3 regions of the Streptomyces sp. DSM 42067 genome follow, and region 1 is predicted to be linked to each of the others. Evidence: riboswitches for the same ligand, from Rfam matches in the RefSeq annotation. Region 1 holds a riboswitch; each other region holds the start of a gene.
What was found. A riboswitch is a leader RNA that binds a small molecule or an ion and turns the genes downstream of it on or off. The one in region 1 is predicted to bind ZMP and ZTP.
Positions count from the first base shown of each region.

Region 1 (6,256 bases):
CCGCGTTGACCCTGGCCATGTCCCCCCTCGCTCTCCCCGGCTCCGCCCGTACGCCTGCCGAAGGTCAGTGCGCGGGGAGCGTGCTCCGGACCACGGGCGCCGACGCCTGCAGAGGTACGACGGGACCGCCGCCCGGTTCGTCGCCCCCGAAGACGTACTCACGGAGCTTGCGCCACACCGCGTCCGCGCCCTGCTCATAGAGCGCGAAGCCGGTGCAGGGCCAGTCCGCCTCGTAGTCCGCGAGCTCCTCGTACGCCCGGTCCATCGCCTCGTCGTCGATGGCGTGCGCCACCGTGACATGCGGGTGGTACGGGAACTGCAGTTCGCGTGCAACCGGCCCTGATGCGTCCCGGACCTGCTTCTGCAGCCAGGTGCAGGCCTCGACGCCCTCCACGACGCGCACGTACACGACGGGCGACAGCGGCCGGAACGTCCCCGTGCCCGACAGCCGCATCGGGAAGGGGCGGCCCGCTGCCGCGACCTCCAGCAGATGCGCCTCGATCGCGGGCAGCTCCGAGTCGTCGACCTCCGTGGGCGGCAGCAGCGTGACGTGGGTGGGAATGCCGTGCGCCGCGGGGTCCCCGAAGCCCGCGCGCCGCTCCTGGAGCAGCCTGCCGTGTGGCTCCGGGACCGCGATCGACACACCGATCGTTACGGTCCCCACGTCTTACTCCTTCGTCGCGTCGGGCGGTGGACAGTCGGGCCGGGGGTACCTCCCAGGCCCTCGAGGCACTGGGGCAGGACCGGCCGGAACGTCCGGCCGGTCCGGTCGCCTCAGTGCTTGGCGGGCAGGAAGCCCACCTTCGCGTAGGCCTGGGAGAGCGTCTCAGCGGCGACGGCGCGTGCCTTCTCGGCGCCCTTGGCCAGGACCGCGTCGAGCGTCTCCGGGTCGCCCAGATACTGCTCTGTCCGCTCCCGGAACGGCGTCACGAAGTCGACCATGACCTCGGCGAGGTCCGTCTTGAGCGCACCGTAGCCCTTGCCGGCGTACTTCTGCTCCAGTTCCGCGATACCCGTGCCCGTGAGGGTCGAGTAGATGGTGAGCAGGTTGCTGACGCCCGGCTTGTTCTCCGCGTCGTACCGCACGACCGTGTCCGTGTCGGTGACCGCGCTCTTGACCTTCTTGGCCGTCGTCTTCGGCTCGTCGAGGAGGTTGATCAGGCCCTTCGGCGTGGACGCCGACTTGCTCATCTTGATCGCCGGGTCCTGGAGGTCGAAGATCTTCGCCGTCTCCTTGAGGATGTACGGCTTCGGGACCGTGAACGTGTCGCCGAACCGGCCGTTGAACCGCTCGGCGAGGTCGCGGGTGAGCTCGATGTGCTGGCGCTGGTCCTCGCCCACCGGCACCTCGTTGGCCTGGTAGAGCAGGATGTCCGCGACCTGCAGGATCGGGTACGTGAACAGGCCGACGCTGGCCCGGTCGGCGCCCTGCCTGGCGGACTTGTCCTTGAACTGCGTCATACGGGACGCCTCGCCGAACCCGGTCAGGCAGTTCAGGATCCAGGCGAGCTGCGCGTGCTCGGGAACGTGGCTCTGCACGAAGAGGGTGCAGCGCTCCGGGTCGAGTCCGGCGGCGAGGAGCTGGGCCGCGGCGAGCCGGGTGTTGGCGCGCAGCTCGGCCGGGTCCTGCGGGACGGTGATCGCGTGCAGGTCGACGACCATGTAGAACGCGTCGTGGGTCTCCTGCAGCGCCACCCACTGGCGCACCGCACCCAGGTAGTTGCCGAGGTGGAACGAGCCCGCTGTGGGCTGGATTCCGGAGAGGACACGCGGACGGGCGCCGGGCGTGGAGCGGGGCGCCTCGGGGCCCGGGGCGACGGGTGGGTGCTCAGAGACCATGCTCAACATTCTCTCAGGTGCGCGCGACAGCTGGGGAACCGATCCGCGACGGCTCGGGAACCGTTCTCCGTGGCCGGTGTATCAGGAACGCGGGCGGTTCGGGGAGGTCCTGAAGCCGGGTTCGTCCCCGCGAACGGGGAGGACCCGGCTCACATCCGAGCTGCGGCCGCCGCAGGGGGCGCCGATGAGACGAGGAACACAGTGCTCCTGGCCGGGCTGATCGACCTTGGGAAAGACCTTGGGAAAGAGCCCCGCGGTCGGCTGCCGGCCGGCCCGTATGCCGTCGGCAGCCGACCGCGGGATCAGCTGAGGATGGGGAGAGGATCAGCAGGTCAGCTGAGGTCGATGCCCGGGTAGAGGGGGAATCCGTCCAGCAGGTCGGTGGCGCGGCGCGAGACCTCGTCCGCGACCTTCTCGTCCAGGACGTGCTGCGCCTTGGAGGGCGCGCCCTTGCTGGTCGTGCCCGGCTCGGCCGAGGTGAGCACCCGGTCGATCAGCGCGGCGATCTCGTCCATCTCGGCGGTGCCGAGCCCGCGGGTCGTCAGGGCCGGAGTGCCGATCCGGATGCCGGAGGTGTACCAGGCGCCGTTGGGGTCCTGCGGGATGGCGTTGCGGTTGGTCACGACACCGGAGTCGAGGAGCGCGGACTCGGCCTGGCGGCCGGTGAGCCCGTAGGAGGTCGCGACGTCGATCAGGTTGAGGTGGTTGTCCGTACCGCCGGTGACCAGCGTGGCGCCGCGGCGCATCAGGCCGTCGGCGAGGGCGCGGGAGTTGTCGACGATGCGCTGGGCGTAGTCGCGGAAGTCGGGGCGGCGGGCCTCGGCGAGGGCGACGGCCTTGGCGGCCATGACGTGCGGCAGCGGGCCGCCGAGCACCATGGGGCAGCCGCGGTCGACCTGCTCGACCAGCGAGTCGTCACACAGGACCATGCCGCCGCGCGGGCCGCGCAGGGACTTGTGGGTGGTCGTGGTGACGATCTGCGCGTGCGGTACGGGGTCGAAGTCGCCCGTGAGGACCTTGCCCGCGACCAGGCCCGCGAAGTGCGCCATGTCGACCATGAGGGTCGCGCCGACCTCGTCGGCGATCTCCCGCATGATGCGGAAGTTCACCAGGCGCGGGTACGCCGAGTAGCCCGCGACGATGATCAGCGGCTTGAACTCGCGGGCGGTGGCGCGCAGCGCCTCGTAGTCGAGGAGGCCGGTCTCCGGGTCGGTGCCGTAGCTGCGCTGGTCGAACATCTTGCCGGAGATGTTGGGCCGGAAGCCGTGCGTGAGGTGGCCGCCCGCGTCCAGCGACATGCCGAGCATGCGCTGGTTGCCCAGCTCGCGGCGGAGCTCGGCCCAGTCCTTCTCGGAGAGGTCGTTGACCTGCCGGGCACCGGCCCGCTCCAGCGCCGGGGCCTCGACGCGCGCGGCGAGGACGGCCCAGAAGGCGACCAGGTTGGCGTCGATGCCGGAGTGCGGCTGGACGTAGGCGTGGCGGGCGCCGAAGAGCTCCTTGGCGTGCTCGGCGGCGAGGGCCTCGACGGTGTCGACGTTGCGGCATCCGGCGTAGAAGCGGCGGCCGACGGTACCCTCGGCGTACTTGTCGCTGAACCAGTTGCCCATGGTCAGCAGGACGGCGGGCGAGGCGTAGTTCTCGCTGGCGATCAGCTTCAGCGAGGCGCGCTGGTCCTCGATCTCCTGGCCGATGGCGTCGGCGACGCGGGGCTCCACGCCCCGGATCACATCGAGGGCGCTGCGGAAGGCGGTGGACTCGGTGGAGAGGGGCTCTGGCATGTCGTAGGACCTCCGGACGCGGACACGGGATGCACGGGTCGGCCCAGGCGCACGGCACACGGTTGCGCGGGCCGCTCCCCGATGGTCGGTCCCATCCCAGCGCGCCAGTCACGGCCCGCGGCCAGCCTACCGGCAAGGCCGGGGGCCGGCCTTGCCGGTCCAGGATGCGGGAGCGCTGCCGCTGGGCTACCCGCCTGTGCCCACCCTCCCCCAAGCTCTCGACTTCGCTCGAGCAGGGGGACCCCCATCGCCCTGGGGGTACCTCCCAGGCCCTTAAGGCACTGGGGGAGGAACGCATGCCCACAGGCGGGCGGGCAGAGAGACAAATCAGGTACAAAGGGCACACCCGCCCTCTCTGCAGTGCGTACGGAGATCCCGTGACTGCCACAGAAACCCTCATCGCCTCTGCCGAAGCGCACAGTGCGCACACCTATCACCCGTTGCCCGTCGTCATCGCGACCGCGGACGGGGCGTGGATGACGGACGTCGAGGGGCGGCGCTATCTCGATCTGCTCGCCGGATACTCGGCGCTCAACTTCGGGCACCGCAACCGGCGGCTGATCGAGGCCGCTCAGGCGCAGCTGGAGCGGGTGACGCTGACCTCCCGCGCCTTCCACCACGACCGGTACGCCGAGTTCTGTGCGCGGCTGGCCGAGCTGTGCGGCATGGAGATGGTCCTGCCGATGAACACGGGCGCGGAGGCCGTGGAGACCGCCGTGAAGACCGCGCGGAAGTGGGGGTACCGGGTCAAGGGCGTGCCCGACGGCATGGCCAAGGTCGTCGTGGCGAACAACAACTTCCACGGCCGCACGACGACGATCATCAGCTTCTCCACGGACCCGGAGGCCCGGGCGGACTTCGGGCCGTACACGCCCGGCTTCGAGATCGTCCCGTACGGCGACCTGACCGCGATGCGCGAGGCACTCACGGAGAACGCGGTCGCGGTGCTCCTTGAGCCCATCCAGGGCGAGGCCGGGGTGCTGGTACCGCCGGACGGCTATCTGCGGGGCGTGCGGGAGCTGACGCGCGAGCGGAACGTGCTGTTCGTCGCCGACGAGATCCAGTCGGGCCTGGGCCGTACCGGCAGGACCTTCGCGTGCGAGCACGAGGGTGTCGTGCCGGATATGTACGTGCTCGGCAAGGCGCTCGGCGGCGGCATCGTGCCGGTGTCGGCGGTCGTCGCGTCCAGTGCCGTGCTGGGAGTGTTCAGGCCCGGGGAGCACGGTTCGACGTTCGGCGGGAACCCGCTGGCGTGCGCGGTGGCGCTGGAGGTGATCGACATGCTGCGGTCCGGCGAGTACCAGCAGCGGGCCGCGGAGCTGGGCGCGCATCTGCACGACGAGCTGCGGCTGCTCGCCGGGAGCGGCGGCGCCGTGCGGGAGGTGCGCGGCCGCGGCCTGTGGGCGGGCGTCGACATCGACCCGTCGTACGGAACGGGGCGGCAGATCTCGGAGAGGCTGATGGACAGAGGCGTGCTGGTGAAGGACACCCACGGCTCCACCATCCGGATCGCCCCGCCGCTGGTCATCAGCAAGGAGGACCTGGACTGGGGTCTTGACCAGTTGCGGGCCGTCCTGGCCGCCAGGACCTGACGTCACAGGCCCCGAAGGCTCACAGGATCACATGGGGCAGGAAGCGGGCGTACTCGTCCGTGACCAGCCCCGACGACTCGCGGATGCCGAGCCCCGCCGACTCGTCCTGCACGACCCAGGCGCCGAGCACCACGCGGTTGCCGTCGAACGACGGCAGTGGTGCCAACTCCTGGTAGCAGCAGGATTCTTCCCGGGCGACGGGGTCGCCCGGGCCCGCCTCGTGCACCGTGACACCGGCGCCCTCGCGGCCGAGCAGCGGCTTGGCGACGTACCCGGTGGTCGTCGCCAGCTCGCGCGGCCCGTCGAGATAGGCGGGCAGAAGGTTCGGATGGCCCGGGTAGAGCTCCCAGAGAATGGCGAGGAGCGCCTTGTTGGACAGCAGCATCTTCCAGGCGGGCTCGATCCACAGGGTGCTGCCGGTGCCGCCGCCGTTGTCGAGCGTGTCGAGGACGTGCTCGCCGAAGCGGTCCGTGGTCAGCCACTCCCACGGGTAGAGCTTGAAGCAGCTGCGGATGAAGCGGAGCTGCTTGTCCACGAAGCGCCCGGAGAGCCGGTCCCAGCCGATCTCCTCCATGGAGATCCACTCGGTGTCGAGCCCGGCCTGCTGGGCGGTCTCCCGCAGATACGCGACGGTCATCAGGTCCTCGCCGAGCTCGTCGGCCGAGGAGTGCGCGAAGTACAGGGGGCTGCCCGCCGGCAGCAGCGCGGCCTGCTTCTTCCAGGCGTCGACGAGCCGTTCGTGCAGGGAGTTCCACTGGTCGGCGCCCGGGAAGCGCTCCTCCATCCAGAACCACTGCGGGCTAGCGGCCTCGACGAGCGACGTCGGCGTGTCGGCGTTGTACTCGAGCAGCTTGGCGGGGCCGCTGCCGTCGTGGCGGAGGTCGAAGCGGCCGTAGACGGAGGGGAGTTCAGCGCGGCGCCGCCAGGCCTCCGCGACCAGCTCGGCCAGCCGCGGATCCGTGATGCCGAGATCCGCGAACCGGTCCTCGTCCACGATGTACTGCGCCGCCGCGAGACACATGCGGTGCAGCTCCTCGACGACCTCCT
Region 1 is NZ_CM147706.1:5,570,582-5,576,837, reverse strand. It holds gene ACSMXV_RS25615 (hypothetical protein) at 1-19, opposite strand, end outside; gene ACSMXV_RS25610 (2'-5' RNA ligase family protein) at 65-664, opposite strand; gene trpS (tryptophan--tRNA ligase) at 775-1,839, opposite strand; gene ACSMXV_RS25600 (glycine hydroxymethyltransferase) at 2,172-3,617, opposite strand; ZMP/ZTP riboswitch at 3,652-3,739, opposite strand; gene rocD (ornithine--oxo-acid transaminase) at 3,995-5,209, shown strand; gene ACSMXV_RS25590 (glutathionylspermidine synthase family protein) at 5,229-6,256, opposite strand, start outside.

Region 2 (6,256 bases), 2.7 Mb from region 1:
CTCGGCATCCTCGGTGTCCTGCTCGCCTTCCTCGCGACGGCGATCGTCTTCGGACGCCGGGCCGAGCGTGCCGCCTTCGGGCAGATGGAGGGACAGCCGGGCGCGGCCGCCGCGGTCCTGGACAACATCGGGCGCGGCTGGACGACGACCCCGGCGGTGGCCATGAACCGCAGCCAGGACGTCGTGCACCGGGCCGTCGGCAAGGCCGGCATCGTCCTGGTCGCGGAGGGCAACCCGAACCGGCTGAAGAGCCTGCTGGCCGCCGAGAAGAAGAAGATGAACCGCATCTTCGCGGACGTGCCGGTGCACGACGTGATCGTCGGCAACGGCGAGGGCGAGGTCCCGCTCAAGAAGCTCCGCACGACCCTGCTGAAGTTCCCCCGCGTCCTCACCGGCCCGCAGGTCACCACGACCAACGACCGGCTGCGCGCGATGGGCGATCTGATGAGCAACATGCCGCTGCCGAAGGGCCCCATGCCCAAGGGCATGCGGATGCCTCGCGGCGGCCCGAAGATGCGGTAACGCTGTCGCTTGCCCTACTACGTGGATGGGGGCCCGGAACCGAGTGGTTCCGGGCCCCCGTCGTCGTGTTCCAGGTGCCCCGCCGTCATCGACGTGTTCCAGGTGCCCGTCGTCGTATTGCGTACGGGGCGCGGGGTCAGATCCGTACCTGGACGGCGCGTGCCAGGCGGTCGTGCAGGCCGCGGCTGTCGCGGTCCCAGATCAGGGCCGGGATCGCCAGGCACAGCAGAACGCTGCGGGCGATGACGCGGCCCACGCCGAGCCTGCCGCCGTCCACTGCCACGACGCGCAGCCGGAAGAAGCGCTTACCCGGGGTGAAACCGAGGGTGCCGAGGGTGAGCACGTTCAGCACGAAGAGGATCAGCAGGGCCCAGGAGCTTGTGGCCTGGTCATAGCTGCCCGTGATCAGGCTGGATGCAATCAGCACGCACAGCCCCCAGTCGACGGCGATCGCGCCGACGCGCCTGCCGAGCGGCGCCACGGAGCCCGGCCCCTCCTTCGGCAGACCCAGCTGCTCGCCCCGGTAACCAAGGTCGACGCCCATGTCCTCGGCCGCCTGGCGCGGTCCCGAGAGCCACGATCCGATTGCTTGCCTGTTGTTCACCCGTCCACGGTACTGGGCCCCTATATGCACCCGGGGGGCCGGGGTGGTAGAGAGGGAGGAGACGACGGGGGCGGTTAACTTCGACGAAACAAATGGGTCACGCAAGAGAAATCCTGCATCCCTAAGGTCGGGTGCAGCGTGTGCCACCGCACTGGCTCACGAAAAGGCTACAAACCCCGCGTCCCCTGTCCGGGCCGGGATAGGAGGAGCTGGATGTTCCAGAACGCCGACGAGGCCAAGAAGTTCATCGCAGACGAGGACGTCAAGTTCGTCGACGTCCGGTTCTGCGACCTGCCGGGCGTGATGCAGCACTTCACGGTGCCGGTTGAGGCGTTCGACCCGGCCGAGGAGCTTGCGTTCGACGGGTCGTCGATCCGTGGTTTCCAGGCCATCCACGAGTCGGACATGGCGCTGCGCGCGGACCTGTCCACGGCTCGCCTGGACCCGTTCCGCAAGGACAAGCACCTCAACATCAACTTCTTCATCCACGACCCGATCACCGGCGAGCAGTACAGCCGTGACCCGCGCAACGTCGCGAAGAAGGCCGAGGCCTACCTCGCCTCGACCGGCATCGCCGACACCGCGTACTTCGGCCCGGAGGCGGAGTTCTACGTCTTCGACTCCGTGCGCTTCGAGACCAAGTCGAACGAGTCCTTCTACCACATCGACTCCGAGGCGGGCGCCTGGAACACCGGTGCGCTGGAGGACAACCGCGGCTACAAGGTCCGCTACAAGGGCGGGTACTTCCCGGCCCCGCCGGTCGACCACTTCGCCGACTTGCGCGCCGAGATCTCCCTCGAGCTGAACAAGGCCGGCCTGCAGGTCGAGCGTCAGCACCACGAGGTGGGCACCGCCGGCCAGGCCGAGATCAACTACAAGTTCAACACGCTGCTGGCCGCCGCCGACGACCTGATGCTCTTCAAGTACATCGTGAAGAACGTCGCCTGGCGCAACGGCAAGACCGCGACCTTCATGCCGAAGCCGATCTTCGGTGACAACGGCTCGGGCATGCACGTCCACCAGTCCCTGTGGACCGGCGGTGAGCCGCTGTTCTACGACGAGCAGGGCTACGCGGGCCTCTCGGACACCGCCCGCTACTACATCGGCGGCATCCTGAAGCACGCCCCGTCGCTGCTGGCCTTCACCAACCCGACGGTGAACTCGTACCACCGCCTGGTCCCCGGCTTCGAGGCCCCGGTCAACCTGGTCTACTCGCAGCGCAACCGCTCCGCGGCCATGCGTATCCCGATCACGGGCTCGAACCCGAAGGCCAAGCGCGTCGAGTTCCGCGCCCCGGACCCGTCCTCGAACCCGTACCTGGCGTTCTCGGCGCTGCTCCTCGCGGGCCTCGACGGCGTCAAGAACAAGATCGAGCCGGCCGAGCCGATCGACAAGGACCTCTACGAGCTCGCTCCCGAGGAGCACGCGGGCGTCCCGCAGGTCCCGACCTCGCTGCCCGCCGTCCTCGACGCGCTCGAGGAGGACAACGAGTACCTGCAGGCCGGCGGTGTCTTCACCTCCGACCTGATCGAGACCTGGATCGACTACAAGCGCGCCAACGAGATCGCCCCGATCCAGCTGCGGCCGCACCCGCACGAGTTCGAGCTGTACTTCGACATCTAAAGGGCGGGGTCGGGCGACCTGGGGCTAGGGCCCGGGAACATGCTGTGACCTGGGGAAATGCTGCTCAGCATTTCCCGCTGTTCCCAGCTGTTTTCCAGGGCCTTGTGCACCAGGTGTGCACCGGACCGCCAGGATCCTGACTTGCTGTCAGAACAGCAGCGAGGGCCGCCACCCTGTCTGGGGTGGCGGCCCTCGCTGGCTTGGTCGCGCGGCAGGAACGAAAAGTGGGCCAGTATCCACGATCAGGCTTCTTGGTCTCCTGGTAACGGGCTGGGGCGGCGACCTGCGGCGATGGTGGCTGCAGGTCGCCGACCGGTCTTTTGATGATTGCTGGCGATGGGTGCGACGGTCTTCATCGGGTGTCCTGCGGACTCTGTGCGGACAGCTCTGGCCACGATCGGCTCACCAGCTGGGCAATCGCTGATGGTAGCGATCCAAGATCGGCCGACCCGCTAAGCGCTCTTGCCGATAGAGTCTTGTCCGGCCGCAACTGGCGAGGGTGGACAACCACCGGGGAGCGGCCGTTCTTCCGCGTGAGCGTCGACCGCCTGGGCGCCTCCGTCAGTGATTGTCCGCTGAGGAGGCCACGACGTGGATCTGCGTTACGGAATGAACCCCCAGCAACGGGCGGCGGATGCCACGCCGGTCCGGCCGGGCCGGTGGCCGGTTCGGGTGGTGCAGGGGAACCCGTCGTACATCAACATGCTGGACGCGCTCAACAGCTGGCAGCTGGTGTGTGAGGCGAGCCGGTGCCTGAATCGACCGGCGGCTGCTTCTTTCAAGCATGTCTCACCTGCCGGTGCTGCCGTGTCCGGGCCCGTCGATGACGTGACGGCGGAGCTCTACGCGGTTCACCAGGACGAAGTCGGCCCCCTGACCAGTGCGTATCTGCGTGCTCGCGACGCCGACCCGAAGTCCTCCTACGGGGACTTCGCCGCTGTCTCGCACCCGGTCGACGCGGAACTCGCCGAGTTGCTGGCCCGAGTCGTCTGCGACGGCATCATCGCGCCGGGCTACGCACCGGGTACCGTTGGGACGCTCAGCAAGAAGAAGAACGGCCGCTTCCTCGTCATGGAAGCGGACCCGGCCTTCGTACCGCCGGAGCGTGAGACGCGCGAAGTCTTCGGCCTGCGCCTGGCCCAGCAACGGGACGAGGTGCCGCTGGCAGCCACGCTGTTGGAGAACGTCGTGTGCGGCGCGCTGCCCACGACTGCCGCGGATGATCTCCTGCTTGGCCTGGTGGTGCTGCGCTACACCCAGTCCAACTCGGTGTGCTACCTGCGTGACGGGGTGACCCTCGGCATCGGTGCCGGGCAGCAGTCTCGCGTGGACTGCACGCGACTTGCCGGCGCGAAGACCGACACCTGGTGGTTGCGGCGCCATCCGGCGGTTCGCGCGCTCGCCTTCCGGCCGGACGTCCGACGTCAGGACCGGATCAACTGGCAGATCCGCTTCGTCGAGGGTGACCTCACGCCGGACGAGAGCACTCGCCTTTCCCGTGCGCTGTCGCAGCCGGGAGAAGAGTTGACCGACAGCTCGCGCGTCGAATGGATGGCTGGGCTGAAGGGCGTCGCGTTCGTCTCCGACGGGGCGTTGCCGTTCCGCGACAACGTCGACCATGCACACCGGCATGGTGTCGGCTACATCGCCGAGCCGGGCGGATCGATCCGTTCCGTAGAGATCGAAGACACCTGCCGCGAGCATCAGATCGCCCTCGCACGCACCGGCCTCAGGCTGTTCCACCACTGAGGAACCATGGCCCGCGACGACGCTCGCAGGGTGCTGCGTCAGGAAAGCGTCCACCGGGATGCCGAGCCAGCGACTACCCGCCGGCCCGTTGGCGGTTGGAAGGCACGGCACTGCTCGACGTGCTGGAGTCGTCATCGGTGCTGCCGATTGCCCACTTCCCCCTCTTGCCAAACCGAGACTGAAGTCCTCGGACCGACCAGAAAGCGCATCAGCATGCTCGCCCTTCAGGATCTGTTGTCCGCCAACCCTTACCCTGGCCGCGGCGTCCTGTGCGCCCGCACCCACTCCGGAACCGTGCTGGGCGGTTACTTCCTCACTGGCCGCAGCCCGGCCTCACGCGACCGTGCTCTGAGACTGATCGACGGTGAGCTCGTGGTCGGCCCCCTCACTCCTGGAAAGCACGATCCACTGCGCCACTACGCCGCCGCCACGACCACCAGCGACTGGCTGGTTCTGGGCAACGGCGAGCAGGTGTCCCAGGCTGCGGAACTACTCCGTGCGGGAGCCTCACCCACCGACGCGCTCAGCGGCTTCACGTACGAACCGGACCCCCCGATCCGGACGTCCCGCCTCACCGCGCTGATCAGCCGCGACGGCGGACGCACCACCGTCTTTGGAGCCGCCCACCCCAGTCGCGCCGCACGCCTCACCAGCAATGTGATGACCCTCGCCGTGCAGGATCTGGAACCGGGCGAAGCGGTCCTACTGACCACCTACGACTCCGACGGCGAACAGGTCTCGGTCGCCGCTCCCTTCACCGAGGCCACCGTCAGCGCCAGGAACGGCGAGGAACTATTGGACGAGATCTGGTCCGCGCTCGACGAACGGTTCCGAATCGCCGTCGCCGTCGTCGATCCTGCCCAGGGGCCGGAGTCCGCGATCCAGCGATCTGCTTGAGCCATGGCCCTCGCAGCGCACGCCTGTTGCCCGACATGCTGCATGCCCGTGTCGTGGCTCCGCGGGATGCCTGGAAGACTGGCTGCCTGTGACACATTCTGATCTTGCTCGCCGTATCCATGCCGTCTCTCATCTGGAAGGTCACTTCACGCTTCGGTCCGGACGTGCCGCCACGGAGTACTTCGACAAGTACCGGTTCGAAGGCGATCCCGTTCTGCTGGACGAGATCGCCGAGCGGATGACGCCGCTGGTGCCGTCCGACACGGAGGTGCTGGCCGGCCTGGAGATGGGCGGCATCCCGGTCGTCACCGCGCTCGGCCGACACACGGGTCTGCCCTGCGCGTTCGTGCGTAAGCAGGCCAAGCCGTATGGCACCTGCCGTCTCGCCGAGGGCGCCGAAGTGGAGGGCCGGCGGGTGCTGATCGTTGAGGACAACGCTCACCCGCAACCGCCTGCTCGACCGCACCGCCGCGGACCTGCGTGCCCAGCCGGACTGGCCGGTGCTCCGCGACACGGTCACCGCCTGGTGCGAGAGCGGTTCAACCTCGTACGGGCGCTGCACATCCACCGCAACACCGTCGTCTACCGCATGAACAAGATCGAGCAGATCACCGGCCGGCCGCTGCGCGACCACCGGTCCACCATGGCGCTCTATCTGGCCTGCCTGGCGGACCGACTCGACAGCACCAACAACGACACCCGGGCTTCCACACCGTAAGTCGCAGTCCCTGCCGACCGATTGACACCCGTCCGCCACAGCCTGAGACTCGATCCTCACGCTGAATGACGTTCACCTTGCGAATCCCGTGCACGAGCCGCTCACTCACAAGCACTCAAATCTCACAAGGGACGGACATGTCT
Region 2 is NZ_CM147706.1:2,873,243-2,879,498, forward strand. It holds gene ACSMXV_RS13405 (DUF4191 domain-containing protein) at 1-522, shown strand, start outside; gene ACSMXV_RS13410 (RDD family protein) at 659-1,126, opposite strand; gene glnA (type I glutamate--ammonia ligase) at 1,340-2,749, shown strand; ZMP/ZTP riboswitch at 3,226-3,310, shown strand; gene ACSMXV_RS13420 (phosphoribosylaminoimidazolecarboxamide formyltransferase) at 3,341-4,498, shown strand; gene ACSMXV_RS13425 (IMP cyclohydrolase) at 4,712-5,395, shown strand; gene ACSMXV_RS13430 (orotate phosphoribosyltransferase) at 5,484-6,113, shown strand.
Region 2: linked by a shared signal. The riboswitch ahead of ACSMXV_RS13420 (phosphoribosylaminoimidazolecarboxamide formyltransferase) and the one ahead of ACSMXV_RS25600 (glycine hydroxymethyltransferase) in region 1 are both predicted to bind ZMP and ZTP.

Region 3 (6,256 bases), 1.1 Mb from region 1:
CGTGGCGCGGGAGTACAAGCGGCGCGGCCTGCCGATCTCCGCGATCGTCTGCGACTTCTTCCACTGGACGCATCTGGGCGAGTGGAAGTTCGACCCGGCGGAGTGGCCGGACCCGGCGGCGATGGTGCGGGAGCTGGAGACGCTCGGCATCAAGCTGGTCGTGTCGGTCTGGCCGTCGGTGTCGCCCCTCAGCGAGAACCACCAGCTGATGGAGCAGAAGGGCTACTTCATCGGCACCCAGTACAGCCCGATGGCACATGCCGACTGGCCCGACAAGGAGGTCGCGTCCACGGTCCAGGTGGCCTTCTACGACGCCACCAACCCGGAGGCCCGCGAGTTCGTGTGGTCGCGGGTGCGCGACAACTACCTCGAGCCGTACGGCATCCGCGCCTTCTGGCTGGACGCCTGCGAGCCGGAACTCAAGCCGCACTACGCCGAGAACCTGCGCTACCACGCGGGCCCGGGCCTGGAGGTCGGCAACCTCTACCCGCGCGAGAACGCCCGCACCTTCTACGAGGGCATGCACACCGCGGGCGAGACCGAGGTGGTCACCCTCAACCGCTCCGCGTGGGCGGGCAGCCAGCGCTACGGCGCCGCCCTGTGGTCCGGCGACATCGGCACCGACTTCGCGACCCTGCGCCGCCAGATCGCGGCAGGCCTCAACACCGCGCTGTCCGGCATCCCGTGGTGGAACACCGACATCGGCGGCTTCCACGGCGGCGACCCGAACGACCCCGCGTACCAGGAGGTGATGGTCCGCTGGTTCCAGTTCGGCGCCCTGTCGCCGCTGATGCGCCTGCACGGCTTCCGCGACCCGGGCATGCCGCTCGGCCCGGACATGACGGGCGGCCCGAACGAGGTGTGGTCGTACGGCGAGGAGGCCGCCGCGATCCTCGAGAAGTACCTGCACCTGCGCGAACGCCTCAAGCCGTACGTCCTGGATGCCATGCGCGCCGCCCACGAGGAGGGCCTGCCGGTGATGCGCCCGCTGTTCCTCGAGTTCCCCGAGGACGAGAAGGCCTGGTCGGTGGCCGACGCGTACCTCTTCGGCCCGGATCTGCTGGTGGCACCGGTACTGACGGCGGGCGCGACGGAGTGGACGGTGTACCTCCCAGCGGGCGCCCGCTGGACGGACGCCTGGACGGGCGAGGAGTACGAGGGCGGCGCGACCGTCACGGTCGACGCCCCACTGGACCGGATCCCGCTGTTCCTGCGGGACGGGGCGCGGCTTCCGGTGGCGGAGTAGCCGCGTAGGAGGGCGGTCGTCACTTCGGGGAGCGGCCGCCCTCACTCCAAGCGTGCGCGCCTTCCCGATCCCTTGTCCGGCCGGCCGCAGGGCGCAGCTTCGCGGCCTGACCGCTCAACGCTGGTGCCACACCAACGTGTAGCGCCAGAACAGCCGGCGACGCAGCCGTGCGCCCGGCAGGACGTGGCGCGCTTCGCGGACGACGTCGGGGAAGCTCATGTCCGCAGGTCGGGTACGGGCGGTCATCGAGGCCGGCCGTGGTGCCGTGCGGCCCCTGTTCTTGAACCAGCCCATGGCGACGTTCATCGGGATGGCGGCGACACCGAGCAGGTGGTCGCCAAGGGTCTCGGCGCGAGCCAGTCCGACGACCACCAGCGTTCCTCCGGGTGCCAGGTGCCGACGGAAGTGGGTGAGCGCGTCGGTGAACTGCAGGTGGTGGATGACGGCGACACACGTGATGACGTCGTAGGAACCGGCGGGGATCCCGGTCAGCGCGTCTGCGACGGAGAACGTCACCGGGGCGGCCGGAGGAGTCAGCTCCCGTGCCCGGCCGACGATGACCGGATCGGCGTCGATTCCGTGCACCTCCTTGGCGCGTGTGGCCAGGAGCCTGGCCAGGTCGCCAGTACCGGAGCCGACGTCGAGGGCCCGGTCGCAGTGTTTCGGGAGCTGTCTCAGTATCCATCGGTGGTAGTGGGCGTTGTGGTCCCATGGGTGAGCGGCATTGAACCGGTGGAGGGCTTGCAGCGCTCGGTGCGGCAGCGTTGTCATGCCGCCATCCCACCAGGCCGTGGGGCCCTTGCGTGAACGTCCTGGAGAACCGGTTCGAATCCGGGCAAGGGGGCTCCACCCTGGGCCCAACCATCCGGCTGGGCCGCTGCTCAGGATGACGTCGGCGTCACCGGATTCCGAGCTGCTGCTCGGCGGCTTCCACGGTCTGCTCCAGCAGGACGGCGATGGTCATCGGTCCTACTCCGCCGGGGACCGGAGTGATCAGACCTGCGCGAGTGCGGGCGGTGTCGAAGTCGACGTCGCCGATGTTGCCCGGGTTGTATCCCGCGTCGATCACCACCGCGCCGGGCTTGATGTCCTCGCCGCGGATCAGCCGGGGGCGACCCACCGCCGCCACCACGATGTCCGCTTCGCGGACGATCGCGGGCAGGTCCGCGGTGCGGGAATGGCAGTACGTCACCGTGGCATCCTGTGCGAGCAGGAGCATCCCGACCGGTTTGCCGAGGATCGCGCTGCGGCCGACCACGACGGCGTGGTTGCCAGCGAGTTCGACGCCGTACTCGTCCAGCAGCCGCATGATCCCGCCGGGGGTGCACGACACGAAGCCGGGCAGTCCGAAACTCATCGTGCCGAAGGAGTGCATGGTGACGCCGTCGACGTCCTTCTCCGGAGCGATGGCCTCGAACGCCGCCCGCTCGTCGATGCCCGGCCCGACCGGGTGCTGCAGCAGGATGCCGTGGACTTGGGGGTCGCGAGAGAGGGCGGCCAGCGTGTCGACCAGTTCGGCGGTCGTGGTGGTGGCGGGCAACCCGATGTGGCGGGACTGGATGCCGGCCTTCGCGCAGCGGGCCCGCTTCATGCGGACGTACGTGACCGACGCGGGGTCGTCGCCCACCAGCACCGTCGCCAGGCACGGCGCGAATCCCGTGCGTTGTGCGACCTCCGCCGCCTTGGTGGTGGTCTCTTCGACGATGCGCCGGGCGAGTCCGGTGCCGTCCATGAGCTGGGCCGTCTGAGTCGGGGACATCTTCGCCTCCCAGGCGTGATCGACCACTCGCCCAGGCGCACGGCATCGACGCTCTCGTCAGACCGCTCCACGGTGGTGCTCCACCTCAGCGCCAGTCACGGCCCACGGCGCACTGTAGTGGATGCGAGTCTCGCCCCCCTGGGTTGTGCCGTACCGGCAGCGCGCGGACGCCGCCTGGTGCGCGGGCGATTCGAGCGTTCCGCGGCTCAGGACGCCGCATACGCCGTCGCCTGGATGCCGTACAGATCCGCGTATCGGCCGCCGAACGCCAGCAGTTCCTCGTGCGTGCCGTACTCCGCCAGGATGCCCTTGTCGAGGACGAGGATCAGGTCGGCGCCGCTCACGGTCGAGAAGCGGTGGGAGACGATGACCGTCACGGCGCCGGTGCGGTCGGCAAGGGTGCGGGCGCGGTCCATGTAGCGCTGGAAGATGGCCTGTTCGCTCGGGGAGTCGAGGGAGGCCGTGGGTTCGTCGAGGACGAAGAGGAGCGGGTCGGGGCGCATGGAGGCGCGGGCGAGCGCGGTCTTCTGCCACTGGCCCTCGGACAGGTCGACGCCGCCCAGTTCGCGGCCGAGCTGGGTGTCCAGGCCGTCCGGGAGGCGGGCGACCAGGCTCTCCGCGTCGGCCGCGCGGACCGCCTCCGCGATGCGCTCGCGGTCGTCGATGTGCGGGAGGTCGCCGAGTCCGACCGTCTGGGCGAACACGGTGTGGAAGCGCCCGAAGTCCTGGTACGCGGCGCTGGTCCGGGCCCGCCATGCGTCCGTGTCGAGATCGGCGAGATCGGTACCGTCCACGGTGATCCGGCCCTCGTCGGGCCGGTAGAACTTCGACAGCAGCTTCACCAGCGTCGTCTTGCCGGAGCCGAACTCGCCGACCACCGCGACCACGGCACCGGCGGGCAGCGTGACGCTGATCCCGTCCAGCGCGCGGCGTTCCGTGCCCGGATAGACGTACGACACGTCGGTCAGGGTGATGCCCTCGCGCAGCGCGTCCGGGGTGGGGGTGGTGCCAGTCGTACGGGCCCGCTGCCCGGCGGCGTACGAGCGCAGCCACAGGTACGGGCCGATCAGCCGCATCGCGTCGATCGCCCCGGCCGCGCGCATCACCGCCTGCTGCACGGACTGGCGCAGCGCCGCCGCGACCGTGATGGTCAGCACCAGGTCGCCGGGGGTGCCAAGGCCCTGTGCCGTGCGGTGGCCGACGAGCGCGAGGCCCCCGCCGAAGCCGAGCGTGAACACCGTCCAGCCGGCCGCCCGCAGCCATGCCGCACGCATACGGGCCCGGTAGCGGCCGTCCACCACCTCACGGAAGGCCGCGTTCTGGCGCCGTACGATCTCCTCCCCCGCGCCCGCCACCCTGAGCTCCTTGCCGGTCGCGGCGCGCGTGCCCAGCTTGAACAGATGGCGCTGGAGGCGGTGGGACTCGGCTGTGTCGGTCTCGGCGGCGTTGACCAGCCGCTGGCCGCGGGCGTTGGCCCACAGCGGGAGTGCGGCGGCGGGCAGCAGGAGCAGCAGCCAGGGGCTGACCGTGCCCAGCAGCAGGAGAAGGACGACGAGTTGGAGCACGTCCGTGAAGATCGCGATCGCGCTCCACATGCTCGCCACGATGGCCCAGGCGGAGGTGCGGACCGTGGTGACCCGGTCCAGATAGTCCGTGCGCTCCAGGTGCTCCAGGCCCTCCAGCGTCGCGATGTCGCGGAGGATGCCCTCGTGGACGTCCGTCAGCCCGATCTTCTCGGTCGACATGATCATCAGGGAGCGGCCGGTGTGGTTCAGGGTGCGGGTCGCGGCGTATGCGCATGCCGCCCAGACCGCGCCGAGGACCGCCGCATCGTGGTCGCCGGTCGTGATGCCGTCCACGGCGGTGCGCAGGGAGAGCGCGATGCCGGTGGTGGCGGGCACGCCGAGTAGCAGTACGGAGAGGGTCGCCGCGGTAGCGGCGGGGATGCGGCGCCAGGAGAGCGCGAAGAGCTCACGCCACAGCACGAGTGTGCGCCTCACCGGTACTGCCCCCTTCTTGCCGTTCTCGTCCTCACTCAATGCCGTACTCGCCTTCCTCGATGCGGTCCTCGTGGCCGCGCCGGAAGCGTTCGGCCTGGATTGCGAACATCTCGGCGTACGCGCCCTGCCGTGCGATCAGTTCGTCGTGGCTGCCGGACTCGGTGATGCGGCCGCCGTCGAGCAGCACGATCCGGTCAGCCTGGCGGACGGTGGACAGGCGGTGCGAGATGAGGACGACGGAGGTGTCGTCGCCGCGGGCGCGGGCGAGCCGGTCGAAGACGTCGAACTCGGTGCGTACGTCGAGGTGGGCGGTCGGCTCGTCGAGCACGAGGATGCGGGCGCCGGTGTGCACGGCGTAGAGCGCGCGGGCCAGGACGACCTGCTGCCACTGTCCGCCGGAGAGGTCGACGCCGTCGGTGCGGGAGCGGGCGAGCGGGGTGTCCCAGCCATGCGGCAGCCGCTCCAGGACGGCGGTCAGACCCGCGTCGCGGGCGGCCGCTGCCAGGGCGGTGTCGTCGCGGGGGACGGCGGCCTGGCCGAGCGTCACGTTGTCGGCGGCGGAGAGTTCGTAGCGTACGGAGTCCTGGAAGACGACCGAGATGCGGCGGCGCCAGGCGTCGGGCGCGAGGTCGGCCAGGTCGGTGCCGTTCGCGGTGAGGCGCCCGCCGGTCGGCTCGTACAGGCCGGAGAGCAGCTTGATGAGCGTGGATTTCCCTGCGCCGTTGAGGCCGACGACGGCGAGGAGTTCGCCGGGGCGGATGTCCAGGTCGAGGGCGTCGAGGACGGTGCGCTCGGTGCCGGGGTAACGGAAGGAGACGCCCTCGAAGCGGACGTGGAGGGGGCCTTCGTGGACGGGTTGGTCTCCCTGGCGCGGCACGGGCACCGGCAGGAGCTTCTCCAGCTCCGCGGTGGCTTCCAGCGCGGCCTCCGCCCCGGCGACATCGCGCCCGTCGGCGTAGTCGACGAGGCTCACCAGCGCCCAGCCCGCGCTCAGCACGGCTGTGGCGACGGCCACCGACTGTGTGCCGTCCGCACCGCCCGCCGCTGCCGGTACGAACACCGCGAGCAGGCAGACGAGGACGACGAGACCGTGCCCGATGTTCTCCCACGACGTGTGGACGGTCCTGCGCCACAACGGCTCGAACATGCCCATCAGATGACGCCGCTGCTCGGCGAGCATCCACCCGGCCAGGCCGAAGGTGCGCACGTCCTTCCCAGCGCTCGGCGACGTCAGCGCCTCGGCCCACACCC
Region 3 is NZ_CM147706.1:6,623,838-6,630,093, reverse strand. It holds gene ACSMXV_RS30070 (glycoside hydrolase family 31 protein) at 1-1,246, shown strand, start outside; gene ACSMXV_RS30065 (class I SAM-dependent methyltransferase) at 1,361-2,017, opposite strand; gene ACSMXV_RS30060 (bifunctional 5,10-methylenetetrahydrofolate dehydrogenase/5,10-methenyltetrahydrofolate cyclohydrolase) at 2,145-3,005, opposite strand; ZMP/ZTP riboswitch at 3,028-3,114, opposite strand; gene ACSMXV_RS30055 (ABC transporter ATP-binding protein) at 3,212-5,005, opposite strand; gene ACSMXV_RS30050 (ABC transporter ATP-binding protein) at 5,037-6,256, opposite strand, start outside.
Region 3: linked by a shared signal. The riboswitch ahead of ACSMXV_RS30060 (bifunctional 5,10-methylenetetrahydrofolate dehydrogenase/5,10-methenyltetrahydrofolate cyclohydrolase) and the one ahead of ACSMXV_RS25600 (glycine hydroxymethyltransferase) in region 1 are both predicted to bind ZMP and ZTP.